DNA from 4 places in the Mesorhizobium sp. M0016 genome. Region 2 is predicted to be linked to each of the others. Evidence: predicted binding sites of a transcription regulator. Region 2 holds the regulator's gene; each other region holds the start of a gene.
What was found. Region 2 encodes PhoB, which activates phosphate uptake and scavenging genes when phosphate is short. Its sites were predicted from a motif close to TGTCATNNANCTGTCAT; they were not measured.
Positions count from the first base shown of each region.

Region 1 (3,299 bases), on a different contig from region 2:
ATGCGAGGAGCCGCGCATGACGTTGGGCGCGCCCATCAGCACGCCGAGCCCGGCATCCTTCGAGGCCTTGGCGGCTTCCAGCGTGGTCGGGAATTCCGCGACGCGCACGCCTTGTTCGATCGCCTCGTCGACATGGCCTGATGTGGCGTCGTCATGGCTCGCCAGCACAATGCCCCGCTCGTTGCAGGCGGCTGATATCGCCACCCGGTTCGGTCCCGAATTCTTCGCTGATTCCGACATCCGCTTTTCGCAGAACAATTGGAAGTCGCGATCGGTCAATTTCAGCTTGCGCTGATAGTAATGGGCGTAGGTCTCGAGATTGACGAACTGACGCTGTCCCGGCGCATGGTCCATCAGCGAGGCCAGCTTGACCCGCCCGTCGCCATCGAAATTGGCGAAAGCCCGCAAGCAATCCGGCGCCGAGACCTCGCAGCGCAGGTGCAGGAAATGGTCGGCCCGCAACCGGTCTTTCGCGACGCTGTCCTCGATCGCGCCGGCGAGCTTGCGGATGTCGTCGGAGGTAATATCCGCGTCCTCGTCCATGCCGACACGCAAAGCGTCGAGCACGGTGGTGATGCCGGCGGTGGCCACCTGCGCGTCATGGGCAAGGACGGCGGCGATCGGGTTCCAGCGCACTTTCGGGCGCGGCGCATAGTGGCCTTCGAGATGGTCAGTGTGCAGCTCGACCAGGCCGGGAATGATGTAGTCGCCGCCCATGTCCTCGCCGCCCATGCTCCCGCCGGTGTGGCCGGTGCCGGCGTCGACGCCGGAGATAAAACCGTCGCGCAGCACGAGCGACCCTTCGACGATCTCGTCGGCAAGCACGATGCGGGCGTTGTGGAGAACAGTTTCGGCGGTCATTCAGGCAGTCCTTGCTTACTCGGACGAATTGCGGTCAGGCGGTTTTTCGGGCAGCGCGGCGGCCGAGCGCATGATGCGAAAGCACCATGAACGGAGCGCCCGGTTCGGTTTCGACGAACAGCGTCAGCGCATCCACCAGCACCGGCTGCTGCAGCACATCGGCGAACAGGCTGTCAATTGCCGCGCGCAGACGTTGGCTTTCCTGCGGCCCGGCCCGGCCGGACAGTGTCATGTGGAAGCGAAAGGTCTCAAACACATAGGGATAGCCCCACTGGCAGAGATTGCGGAACTCGGCCGGCTTCAGCGAATCCGGGCTGCGCCGCTCGATCTCGGCCTCGGTGAGCGGCGCGCGAAAACGGTCGAAGCTAAGCACGACATCATCGGCGAAACGGTTGAGCGGCGGCAGCGGGCCTTCCGGCACCAAAGCGAAGAAACCATCGATCTGGCTGACGACCAGGCGCGGGATGGTGACCGTCGGCGTTGCTTCGGCAAAGGCGTCCAGCGCCGCGCGCAACGAGCTTTCGGTTTCGTTGGCGGCCAACCGGAAGGGCGCTTTCAGCGTCGCATGAAAACCGTAGCGCCGCGCCGATGCGGTGTGAAAGGCGACTTCGGCCGCCGACAGCTCGCCCACCGCCTCGACCGGCCTGGTGGCGGCGCCAAAGGGGTGGCGGCCCAGCCAGTTGGCGGCGATCCGCGCCAACGGCTCGTCCTGCCTTGGGGTGAAATAGATGGCGTAGCGCATCGAAAAAAATCCTCGTCAGCCCGCTGCCATAGGTGATTTCCATGACGGATTGACGAAGCTTATGCGGGTTTTCGAAGGCAAATCGACCCAATGGATCGTTAGCCGACGATTTTTTGCTGCTGGACCAACCGCTTCCGGCGCAAGCGAAGGCCGATCAGGCCTTCGTCAGCCACTCGTGCTCGGGCGCGTTGTGGAACTTCCACGTCCGCTTCGGCCCGGCCATGACGTTGAGGTAATAGAGGTCGTAGCCGTGGCAGGCGGCGCAGGGGTGATAGCCCTTGGGCACCAGCACAACATCGCCGTCCTCGATCGCCATGGCTTCGTCCAGCTCGCGGGCGCCGGTCTTGTCGGCGTCGGTGTAGACGCGCTGGAAGGCAAAACCCTGCGGCGGGTTGAGGCGGTGGTAGTAGGTTTCCTCGAGATAGGATTCGGCAGGCAGATTGTCCTGGTCGTGCTTGTGCGGCGGGTAGCTCGATGTGTGGCCGCCGGGCGTGATGACCTCGACCACCAGCAGCGAGTCGGCGGGCTTGCCCTCGGGCAATATGTTGGTGACGTAGCGCGTGTTGGTGCCTTTGCCCCGAGTCTCCTGGCCGAGGTCGTCGGGTGCGATGACGCGAACGGGCAAGCCGCCGCCCAGGCCCGGCGCCGAGCAGACCGCGAGTTCGAGATCGGTGTCGGCGGTGACCGACCAGTCCGAACCCTCCGGGATATAGACCGACCACGGCTTGCCCTCGAAGGGCGACATGCGCTCGCCGAGCAGGCCGAGTTCCCGGCCGCCGGCCTTTGCCGTGCCCTTGCCGGTGACGAACACCAGGCAGACTTCGCGATCCTGCGTCTTGCCGGATGCGGTCTCGCCCGGCTTCAGCCGGTGCAGGTCGAAGCCGACATAGGTCCATCCGGCGCTGTTGGGCGTGACATGCGCGACGCGGCCATGGCCCTTGTCGGCTTTGACGAGCAGTTTCGACATGTTTTGTCTCCTATCGCAAGTCTTCGAGGTCGGCCTCTCAACTTCGTCATCCTAGGGCGAAGCAGGAGCGAAGCTCCGTCGCGAAGACCCTAGGATGACGAAGCGAGGGACATTCCGGCAATCACCGACGTAGGCGATACGCCAGGTGTCGAGTGTCCGACCCGCAAGCTCTTCCGAGCCGCGGCCGCTTCATTCCTTCGGTTCGGCGTCCGCCTTCGCTTCGCCGGTCTTCGGTCGATCAGGCGCAGCCTTGCTCTCCTCCACCGGCTTGTAAAGATAGAAGAACTGCCACACCGCGTAGGCAGCAAAGCCGAGCGCGATGACACCCCAGAACGGCGTGCCGGAGGCGACTTCTATTCCCGCCCAGATCACGCAGACGGCGACGACGGCAACGCGCCGCCACAGCGGCCGGAAGAACGGGTGCTCGTAATCCTTCATCGGATCGCCTCAGGCATTGGGAAAGCCTTGCGTTTCCACCGTGTAGCCGGCCGCCGTCATCACCCGCATCAGCTCCTTGTAACCCACTTGGGCCATCTTCAGCGGCGGGTTCTTCTTCGGGTCCTGCTCGGCCTCGACGACGAACCAGCCTTCATAGCCATGGTCGGCGAAGCGCTGCACGATGGCGCCGAAATCGAGCGAACCGTCGCCAGGCACCGTGAAGGCACCGAGCGCCACGGCGTCGAGAAAGGACTGCTTCGTGCGGTCGAGCCCGTCGATCACGCCCATGCG
Region 1 covers NZ_JAMYVM010000002.1:187,985-191,283, forward strand. Annotated here, with positions in the region: gene NKJ88_RS03685 (alpha-D-ribose 1-methylphosphonate 5-triphosphate diphosphatase) at 1-861, opposite strand, end outside; gene NKJ88_RS03690 (DUF1045 domain-containing protein) at 896-1,603, opposite strand; gene iolB (5-deoxy-glucuronate isomerase) at 1,758-2,570, opposite strand; gene NKJ88_RS03700 (hypothetical protein) at 2,760-3,008, opposite strand; gene iolE (myo-inosose-2 dehydratase) at 3,018-3,299, opposite strand, start outside.
Region 1: the regulator PhoB is predicted to act here: its motif matches at 1,645-1,661, upstream of NKJ88_RS03690 (DUF1045 domain-containing protein).

Region 2 (3,299 bases):
GATCTACGAGAACGTCGCCTACGGCCCGCGCATCCATGGGCTGGCCAAGCGCAAGTCCGACATGGACCAGATCGTCGAGCAGAGCCTGAAGAAGGCGGCGATCTGGAACGAGGTCAAGGACCGCCTGCAGGAGCCCGGCACCGGCCTGTCCGGCGGCCAGCAGCAGCGCCTGTGCATCGCGCGCGCCATCGCCGTGTCGCCGGAGGTGATCCTGATGGACGAGCCCTGCTCGGCGCTCGATCCGATCGCCACCGCCCGTGTCGAGGAGCTGATCGACGAACTGCGCCAGAACTACACGATCGTCATCGTCACCCACTCGATGCAGCAGGCGGCGCGCGTGTCGCAGCGCACGGCGATGTTCCATCTCGGCTATCTCGTCGAGGAGGGCGCCACCGACAAGATGTTCACCAACCCCGACGACAAGCGCACCCAGGACTACATTACCGGCCGCTTCGGCTGAGCCGTCCGGCGGGTGAATTTTCAGGCACGAGGACCAAGATCATGGGTGAACATACCGTCGCCTCCTTCGATGAAGAGCTCGGGCAGATCAGCAAGCTGATCCGCGACATGGGCGATCTGGCAGGCTCGATGGTCAGCGGCTCGACCAGGGCGCTGCTCAATTCGGACAATGCGCTGGCACAGCGTGTCGTTTCCGACGACGCCATCATGGATGCGCGCCAGCGCGAACTGGACGACCGCGCCATCACGCTGATCGCCAAGCGCCAGCCGATGGCCAACGATCTGCGCGCCGTGGTCGGCTCGATCCGCATGGCCGGCGACCTCGAGCGCATCGGCGATCTCGCCAAGAACATCGCCAAACGCGTCGGCACCGTGGGCTTGAGCGTCACGCCGCGCGACCTCTCGCACTCCATCGATGCCATGGCGCAGCTGGTGCTGATCCAGGTGCAAGGCGTCGTCGAGGAATATGCCGCCACCGATGCGGCAGCTCTTGCAAAACTCAGGAATGACGACGAGCGCATCGACGTCAAATACACGTCCGTGTTTCGTGAGCTCTTGACCTACATGATGGAAGACCCTCGCAACATCACCGCCTGCACGCATCTCTTGTTCTGCGCCAAGAATCTTGAGCGCATCGGCGATCATGTCACCAACATCGCCGAAAATGCGTATTATGTGCTGACCGGCCAGCAATTGCCCGCCAATCGTCCGAAGCAGGACGAGACGGCGATGGCCACGCCGGCCTGATGAGGGTGAACTGCCTATGATCGCGCCACGCATCATGGTCGTGGAGGACGAGGAGCCGCTAGGCGTGCTCCTCCGCTACAACCTCGAATCCGAAGGCTATCACGTCGAGGTGGTGACACGCGGCGACGAGGCCGAGATCCGCCTGCAGGAAAACGTGCCCGATCTCCTGGTGCTCGACTGGATGGTGCCCGCTGTTTCCGGCATCGAGCTCTGCCGGCGGCTTAGAGTGCGGCCCGAAACCGAGCGGCTGCCGATCATCATGCTGACCGCGCGCGGTGAGGAAAGCGATCGCGTGCGCGGCCTGTCCACCGGTGCCGACGACTATCTGGTCAAGCCATTCTCGACGCCGGAGTTCATGGCGCGCGTGAAGGCGCTGCTGCGCCGGGCCAAGCCGGAAGTGCTGTCCAGCGTGCTCAAGGTCGGCGACATCGTGCTCGACCGCGAGTCGCACCGTGTCTACCGCAAGAAGAGCGAGATCAGGCTCGGACCGACCGAGTTCCGGCTGCTCGAATTCATGATGCGCCATCCCGGCCGCGTGTTCTCGCGCAGCCAGCTGCTCGACAATGTCTGGGGCGAGACGATCTACATCGACGAGCGAACCGTCGACGTCCATGTCGGGCGCTTACGCAAAGCGGTCAACAACGGCCGCATGCCGGATGTCATCCGTACCATTCGCGGCGCCGGCTACGCGATCAGGGAAGACTAGGATGCTGCGCGTCGCGCCGTTGCCGGCCATTCAGGCGACATGCTTGCCGGATTTGGCCTGAATGCCCGGCGCGAAAATCTCCTGATCGACGAAGCCGAGCGCGCGCATGGCACAGCCTTCGCGGATCAGCGGCAGCTCGTTGGGCTCGGTGTCGAAGGAGATCGATTTCGAGTGCTGGCCGCCGGCGGTCTGGGCGATCGCTTCGCGCAATGCCGGCTCGATCAGGTCGAAGGCGGCGGCGCTGACGCCAACCATGGCGACAGGCGCCGGGTCGATCAGCGCAAACAGGCTGCCGAGGCCGAAGCCGAGCGCCTCACCGGCCTTGCGATAGGCTTCGCGCTCCGGGCCATCGGTTTCGCGGGCGCGCGCGGCGAGTGCGCGCATATCAGCGTCGCCGATATCGACCGGCTCGGCATCTTCGCTCATCATTTTGGCGCTGCGCCAGATGGCGTAGTTTCCGGCATAGGCCTCGACGCAGCCGCGCCGCCCGCAGCGGCAGAGCGCGCCGCCCGGACGGTGGATCATGTGGCCGAACTCGCCGCCGGAGGAATGGGTGCCGGTGAACAGTTCGCCTTTCAGCACCAGCCCCATGCCGATGCCGTGCGACAAGAGGATCGCGATGAAATTGTCGCGGTAGCGCTCGGGCTGGCGCCATTGCAGGGCCACCGCCATCATATTGCAGTCGTTCTCCATGGTGGCAGGAATGCCGAATTCCGCTTCCAACATGTCGGCGAAGGCAATGTCGGTCAGTGGCGTGATTGGCGACCACAGCATGGCCCGCGCCTGCGAATCGGTGATGCCCTGGATGCCCATGGCAATGCGGGCGATGCTCTGGACATCGAGGTCCGGGTCCGCGAGACGCCGCCCGACGATTGCTACGCATTCGCCGATCAGCTCGTCGCGCGGCATGGTCAGCGTGTCGAGCCGGCGCTGTTCTTCCGCGACCACCTGGCCGGCATAGTCGATGACGGTGACGGAGAGGAAGTTCAGCGACAGCACCACGGTCATGACCGCCGCCGCTTCCGGGTTGAGGCCAAGGCCGACCTGCGGCCGGCCGCGTTTCAGCGAGCCGGTCTCGCCAGGCTTGCCTTCAATCAGGATGCCTTCTTGAATTAGATCAGACGAGATTGCCGATATCGTCGAATGGCTGAGGCCGGTGGTCGCCGCAATCTCGGTCCGCGACGGCTGGCCGGCCCGGCGCACGGCCGAAATCACCATCGCACGGTTGCGACGGCGCAGATCGTCGTGGCGGATCCCAACCGACATTTGTTTTCCTCCCGGCCTCCTCGCGCCTCATGATAGTGAAGGCGTTCGACGGCACCAGCCAAATATTGGCAGACGCCGGCAGCCCTGTCATTGTTTATTGCGGAGCTCGAAAAAATTCGGC
Region 2 covers NZ_JAMYVM010000015.1:54,253-57,551, reverse strand. Annotated here, with positions in the region: gene pstB (phosphate ABC transporter ATP-binding protein PstB) at 1-460, shown strand, start outside; gene phoU (phosphate signaling complex protein PhoU) at 502-1,206, shown strand; gene phoB (phosphate regulon transcriptional regulator PhoB) at 1,223-1,912, shown strand; gene NKJ88_RS20930 (ROK family protein) at 1,943-3,178, opposite strand.

Region 3 (3,299 bases), on a different contig from region 2:
AAAGCCCGGGGCGACGCAGTTGACGGTGATGTTGCGGGTGGCGATCTCCTGCGCCAGCGACTTCGAAAAGCCGATCATGCCGGCCTTGGAGGCGCAATAATTGGTCTGGCCAGGATTGCCGGTGACGCCGACCACCGAGGTGATGTTGATGATGCGGCCATGGCGGCGGCGCATCATAGGATGGGTCAGCTCGCGGGTGAGCCGGAACACGGCGGTGAGGTTCACCTCCAGCACGCTGTCCCAATCCGCGTCCGCCATGCGCACGAACAGGCCGTCCTTGGTGATGCCGGCATTGTTGACCAGTATGTCGACGCCTTCGAGTTCGGCTTCGGCCTTCTGGCCAAGCGCCTTGACCTCGTCACGGTCGGCAAGATTGGCCGGGAACAGCTTTACCCGGTCGCCGAGTTCGCCGGCCAGGGTCTCCAGTTTCTCGATGCGGGTGCCGTGCAGGCCGACAATGGCGCCTTGCGCATGCAGCACCCGGGCAATCGCCTCGCCAATGCCGCCCGATGCGCCGGTGACGAGCGCCTTGCGGCCGGTCAGTTCGAACATTTTCGTCTCCTGATCTTAAGAGAACACCCTTCCCACGGGAGGGGTTGAATCGCCAGTGTATTATGCAAGCGCGGCCAGCGCCGCCTCGACATCGGCCGGCGTGCCGACGGCCGATGTGGCGATGTCGCGGTTGATCCGCCGCGCCAGGCCGGAAAGCACCTTGCCGGCGCCGATCTCATAGAGCGTGGCGACGCCATTGGCGCCGAACCACTCCACCGTTTCGCGCCAGCGCACGCGGCCGGTGATCTGCTCGACCAGGCGGCGCGCGATCTCGTCGGGGTCGCTGGTCGGGGCTACAGTGACGTTGGAGACGACGGGCACGACCGGTGCATTCTTGGTCACGCCGGCCAGCGCCTCGCGCATGACATCGGCCGCCGGCGCCATCAGCGCCGAATGGAAGGGTGCGGAGACCTGCAGCATCAGCGCCCGCTTGGCGCCCTTTTCGGTGCACAGTTTCGCGGCGAGTTCCACCGCCGCCCTGGCGCCGGAGATCACCAGCTGGCCGCCGCCATTGTCGTTGGCGATCTGGCAGACCTTGCCGGATCCCGTTGCGGCCTCGGTGCAAGCGGCTTCGACGTCGGGCTGTTCCAGTCCGATGATCGCCGCCATGGCGCCCTCGCCGGCCGGCACCGCCGCCTGCATGGCGTTGCCGCGGATGCGCAGCAGCCGGGCAGCATCGGCGACCGAAACGAAACCGGCCGCGGCAAGGGCGGAATATTCGCCGAGCGAATGACCGGCAACGTAGGCAACCTTGTCCTTCAGCGAAAAGCCGCGCGCTTCCAGCGAGCGGATTCCCGCCAGCGAGACCGCCATCAGCGCCGGCTGGGCATTGGCAGTCAGGGTCAGCGCCTCTTCCGGGCCTTCCCAGATCAGTTTCGACAGCTTTTCGCCCAGCGCATCATCGACTTCCTCGAACACCCTGCGTGCCTCGGGGAAGGCGTCGGCGAGGTCCTTGCCCATGCCGACAGCCTGGCTGCCCTGTCCCGGAAAGGTGAATGCGACGGCCATTTGGGCGCTCTCCAGCGGCTGATTTTTACTGCCTGTGACGCAAGGCGGACCGCCAAGTCAAGCCCGGAGGGGGCATTTCGGCTCTCGCTTGAACCGGAGCTGACCTCGAGTCCCTGTTCCCAAAGGCTTTTTGCCGATCACACCTGATGAAAACCGCTCACGAATCGTTTGCTGGCTCTTCTTATTTTCGCCACAGGCGCTAGCTTTTGCATGACAGTTCTATGACAGAACGGTGGCGCGAGTGGAAATACGCGTTGCTTGGGCCGGGGGAAGAGACGTGGCTAGGATCAGGAAGGGCGCGGCCGTACCCGCGCCACAGTTCTTGGAAGACGATCCGTCCACCGGCTACCTGCCGGGGCGCAGATGGCCGGTCATCCGCTACGGTCTGGTCACGCTGCTTGCCTCCGCCATCCTGGTGTTCGCCATCGAATGGATCGTGCGCGGCGACTTCTTCGGCACGGTCGACTTCTTCCTGCAGCCATTCAAGCCGGGCTGGACCACCATCATTGTCTTTGCATTGGTGCTGATGGGACTGGACGCCGTGCTTGGCCGCAGTCACCAGAGCCTGATGATCGTGGCGCCGCTGACGCTGGCGCTGGCCTTTGTCGGGCATCAGAAGTCGCATTATCTCGGCGATCCGCTCTACCCAACCGATTTTCTTTATTCGCGCCAGATCATGGCACTGATGCCGCTCCTGGTGCGCGAACGGCCTTGGACGGCGCTCGCCATGGCGGTCGGCATCGTCGCCGGCCTGTCGCTGCTGATCTATGGCTGGCGGTTGTGGCGCCGCAAGGTTCCGATCCTCAGCCGCAAAGGGCGGCTGGCGCGGCTGACGCTGGCAGTGCCGCTGCTCGCCTTCTTCGTCTCAATCATGGACTACGCCACCTTCTCGTGGACCCGCGACCGGCTGCAGATCATCCCGATCATGTGGGACCAGAAGGAGAACTACGCCTCCAACGGGTTTGCGCTGGCCTTCGCGCTCAACGTGCCGATGGCGCATGTCTCGGCGCCGGCGGGCTATTCCGACAAGGCGATCGACGCGATCGACAGGCCTGCTGTGGCGGCCTCGGTACCGGATGAGAAACCCGACATCATCGTGGTGATGAGCGAATCTTTCTGGGATCCGACCAAGCTGCCCGGCGTCACAATCACGCCTGACCCGATCCCCAATGTGCGGGCGCTGCGTTCCGGCTATATGTTTTCGCCGGAATTCGGCGGCATGACCGCCAACATCGAATTCGAGGCGCTGACCGGCTTTTCCAATGCCTTCCTGCCGGCGGGCTCGATCCCCTACCAGCAATATGTGCGCACACCGACGCCGTCGCTGGCGACCTTCCTGAAAAGCGAGGGATACCGGGCGCGCGCCATCCATCCGGGCACCAACTGGTTCTGGAACAGGGGCGCCGTCTATGCCGATTTCGGCTTCAACGATTTCCGCTCGGAAGAGACGCTGCCGCCACTGGAAAAGCGCGGGCCGCTGGCTTCCGATGCGTCGATGACCGACGAGATCATCGCAGAGGCCGACGCCAGCGAGCGGCCGGTGTTCTTCTTCGCCGTCAGCCTGCAGAACCACGGTCCCTACGAGCCGTACCGCTATTACAATCCGACCCACAAGGTCGCGGCACCGATCAGCACATGGGCGCGGGAATCGCTGCTCAGCTACGCCGAAGGCTCCGCCGATGCCGACCGTGGCCTCGAACGATTGATCGAATGGGCGAAGAAGCGCGAGCGGCCGACGG
Region 3 covers NZ_JAMYVM010000003.1:312,143-315,441, forward strand. Annotated here, with positions in the region: gene fabG (3-oxoacyl-[acyl-carrier-protein] reductase) at 1-552, opposite strand, end outside; gene fabD (ACP S-malonyltransferase) at 613-1,560, opposite strand; gene NKJ88_RS06750 (LTA synthase family protein) at 1,838-3,299, shown strand, end outside.
Region 3: the regulator PhoB is predicted to act here: its motif matches at 1,771-1,787, upstream of NKJ88_RS06750 (LTA synthase family protein).

Region 4 (3,299 bases), on a different contig from region 2:
CCCTTCTCGATCACGATGGGCAGCGCCGTGCGGCCGCCGCGTTCGTTGATCGACGGCATCCACGGCCGCAGGTCCGGCTCGCCGCGAAACGGCCAATAGAGGCTGACCATGCGGCCGGCAATGTCGCCCATGGTCGCGTCGAGCCCTTCGGCGATAGCCCGCGACATCGCCACCCGCGCATCGGCGGAAACCGCCAACCGTGCCGCGATCAGACGCTCGCGCTCGGCCTTGCGCCAACGGCGCACATCGGTCCAGTCGGTCAATGGCGCGCGAAATTCCGGATCGAGTTCGTGCATGAAGCAAGGCGGCGAAGAATATTGCGCCCGCCCTTTGCGATCTTTGTCATCGTCGTTGGCCATGCTTCACTCCCGTGGTTCCAGCCCCTGCAAGGCTATACCCGTCCAGGCTTGCCGACATAGGCATTCGCGACATCCGGCGACGAGTCCTGGGCAGCCTTACGCGCGGCAGTCTAGCGCGCCGCGACATTGTTGCGGTGCACAAAAATCACTAGATAAAGAGAGACAAACAGGGGTGAATGCGATGAGTGAAACCAGCCATCATGTCGTTGTCGTCGGCGCAGGGTTCGGCGGTCTCGAACTCACCCGGGCGCTGGCCGGCGCACCCGTGCGCATCACCATGATCGACAAGCGCAACCATCACCTTTTCCAGCCGCTGCTTTACCAGGTGGCGACCGCCTCGCTGGCGACCTCGGAAGTTGCCTGGCCGATCCGTCATCTGCTGCGCAAGCGCGAGGACGTGACGACGCTGCTCGGCAACGTCACCGGCGTCGACCGTCCAGGCAAACGCGTGCTGCTTGAGGACGGCAGTTCTGTTCCCTACGACACGCTGGTGCTCGCCACCGGCGCGCGTCATGCTTATTTCGGCCACGACGAATGGGAGCCTTTCGCGCCCGGGCTGAAGACGCTTGAAGACGCAACCACCATTCGGCGGCGCATCCTGCTCGCCTTCGAGCAGGCCGAGCGCGAGACCGATCCGGCCAAGCGCCAGGCACTGCTGACACTGGTCATCGTCGGCGGCGGCCCGACCGGCGTGGAGCTTGCCGGCACCATTGTCGAACTCGCGCATGAAACGCTGCGCGGCGAATTCCGCAACATCGACACGCGTGAGGCGCGTGTGGTGCTGGTCGAGGCCGGAGACAGGATCCTAGCCAATTTCGCGCCAAAGCTGTCCGACTATGCGCGCAAGGCGCTGGAGCGGCGGGGCGTCACGGTCGAGCTTGGCCGCGCCGTCACGCGCCTCGATGCCGAAGGCGTCGTCTTTGGCGATACGCATCTGCCGGCGCGAACCATCCTGTGGGCCGCCGGCGTGGCGGCTTCACCCGCGGGAGAGTGGCTGGGCGCGCCGGTGGACCGGGCGGGCAGGGTAATGGTCGAGCCCGATCTGACCGTGCCGAACAGTCCTGAAATCTTCGTCATCGGCGACACCGCGCATGTCTTGCGGCCGGACGGCAAACCGGTGCCCGGCGTGGCGCCCTCGGCCAAGCAGGAGGGCAAGCATGTCGCCGCGACGATCAGGGCGCGGCTGGCCGGCGATGGCGCGCCGCGGCCTTTCCGCTACAAACATGCCGGCGACCTGGCGACGATCGGCAAGTGGGCAGCCGCGATCGATTTCGGCTCGATCAAGCTCACGGGATGGCTTGCCTGGTGGCTGTGGGGCGTGGCGCATATCTACTTCCTGATCGGTTTCCGCAACCGGCTCTCGGTGTCGCTTAGCTGGCTATGGATCTATTTCACCGGCCAGCGCAGCGCGCGGCTGATCACCCAGGGCGACGATGACAAGGGCTGAGGTTCTCAACCGCGGCCAAGGATATTCATCCAGCCGTCACCTTTTGCTGATCGACTGACTTCCCGATGGACATGGCCGGTTTTCGGCGCGAAGCTTCCGCCCGGGGCTGGGATCTTGTCACGTCGCTGGGAAGGAAAACCAATGCCGCATCTCAATTACCCCGTCTCCCGCCGTAGTTTTCTTGCCGGTACGGCCGCCAGCGGGGCGCTGATCATGCTGCATCCGTTTTCCGCCCGCGCGCAGGCCAATCAGGCGCATCTGAGGATCATGGAGACCACCGACATTCATGTGAATGTGCTGCCTTACGACTACTACGCCGACAAAGCCAACGACACGATGGGCCTGTCACGGACGGCCTCACTGATCGCGGCGGTGCGCAAGGAAGCCACCAATGCGATGCTGATCGACAATGGCGATCTTTTGCAGGGCAATCCGATGGGCGATTACATCGCCTATGAGAAGGGCCTCAAGGAAGGCGATCTGCATCCGATCATGAAGGGCATGAACCTGCTGGGCTATGAATGCTCGACGCTCGGCAATCACGAGTTCAATTACGGCCTGTCGTTCCTCGACAAGGTGCTGGCCGGAGCCAATTTCCCCTTCGTCTGCGCCAATCTGATCCGCGGCACCGAGCTTGCCGCCAAACCGCGCGACGACAAGCTCTACCTCAAGCCCTATGTCATCCTCGACAAGAAGATCAAGGACGGGTCGGGCGCCGAGCAGCCGATCAAGATCGGCATCATCGGCTTTGTGCCGCCGCAGATCATGGTCTGGGACCTGAAGAACCTGGAAGGCAATGTCAGGACGCGCGACATCGTCGAGGCGGCCAGGGCATGGGTGCCGCAGATCAAGGAGGAGGGCGCCGACATCGTCATCGCGCTCTCGCATTCCGGCATCGATATCAAGCAGGGCGACGGCATGGAGAACGCCTCCTTCTTCGTCGCCGGCGTCGAAGGCATCGATGCGGTGTTCACCGGCCATCAGCATCTCGTCTTCCCCGGCAAGAAGGATTTTCAGGCGCTCGAAGGCGTCGACACCGAGAAAGGCACGCTGCAGGGCAAGCCCGCCGTGATGGGCGGTTTCTGGGGCTCGCATATGGGACTGATCGATCTGCTTCTGGAACGGGACGGATCGAAATGGCGCGTAGCCTCGGCCACATCGGAGGCAAGGCCGATCTACCAGCGCGTCGACAAGGCAAACAAGCCGACGGTGGCGGACGACCAGCGCGTCGTCGATGCGCTGAAGGCGGACCATGAGGCGACACTTGCCTATGTCCGCCGACCGGTCGGCAAGACCTCGGCGCCGCTCTATTCCTATTTCGCGCTGGTCGCCGACGATCCGTCGGTGCAGATCGTCAACCAGGCGCAGAGCTGGTACCTCAAGGACATATTAAAAAGCACGCAGTGGAAGGACGTGCCGCTGCTGTCGGCGGCGGCGCCCTTCAAGGCCGGCGGGCGCAACGGCGCCGACTACTATACCGACGTGCCGGTGGG
Region 4 covers NZ_JAMYVM010000007.1:259,718-263,016, reverse strand. Annotated here, with positions in the region: gene NKJ88_RS13775 (5-formyltetrahydrofolate cyclo-ligase) at 1-359, opposite strand, end outside; gene NKJ88_RS13770 (NAD(P)/FAD-dependent oxidoreductase) at 541-1,806, shown strand; gene NKJ88_RS13765 (bifunctional 2',3'-cyclic-nucleotide 2'-phosphodiesterase/3'-nucleotidase) at 1,948-3,299, shown strand, end outside.
Region 4: the regulator PhoB is predicted to act here: its motif matches at 1,830-1,846, upstream of NKJ88_RS13765 (bifunctional 2',3'-cyclic-nucleotide 2'-phosphodiesterase/3'-nucleotidase).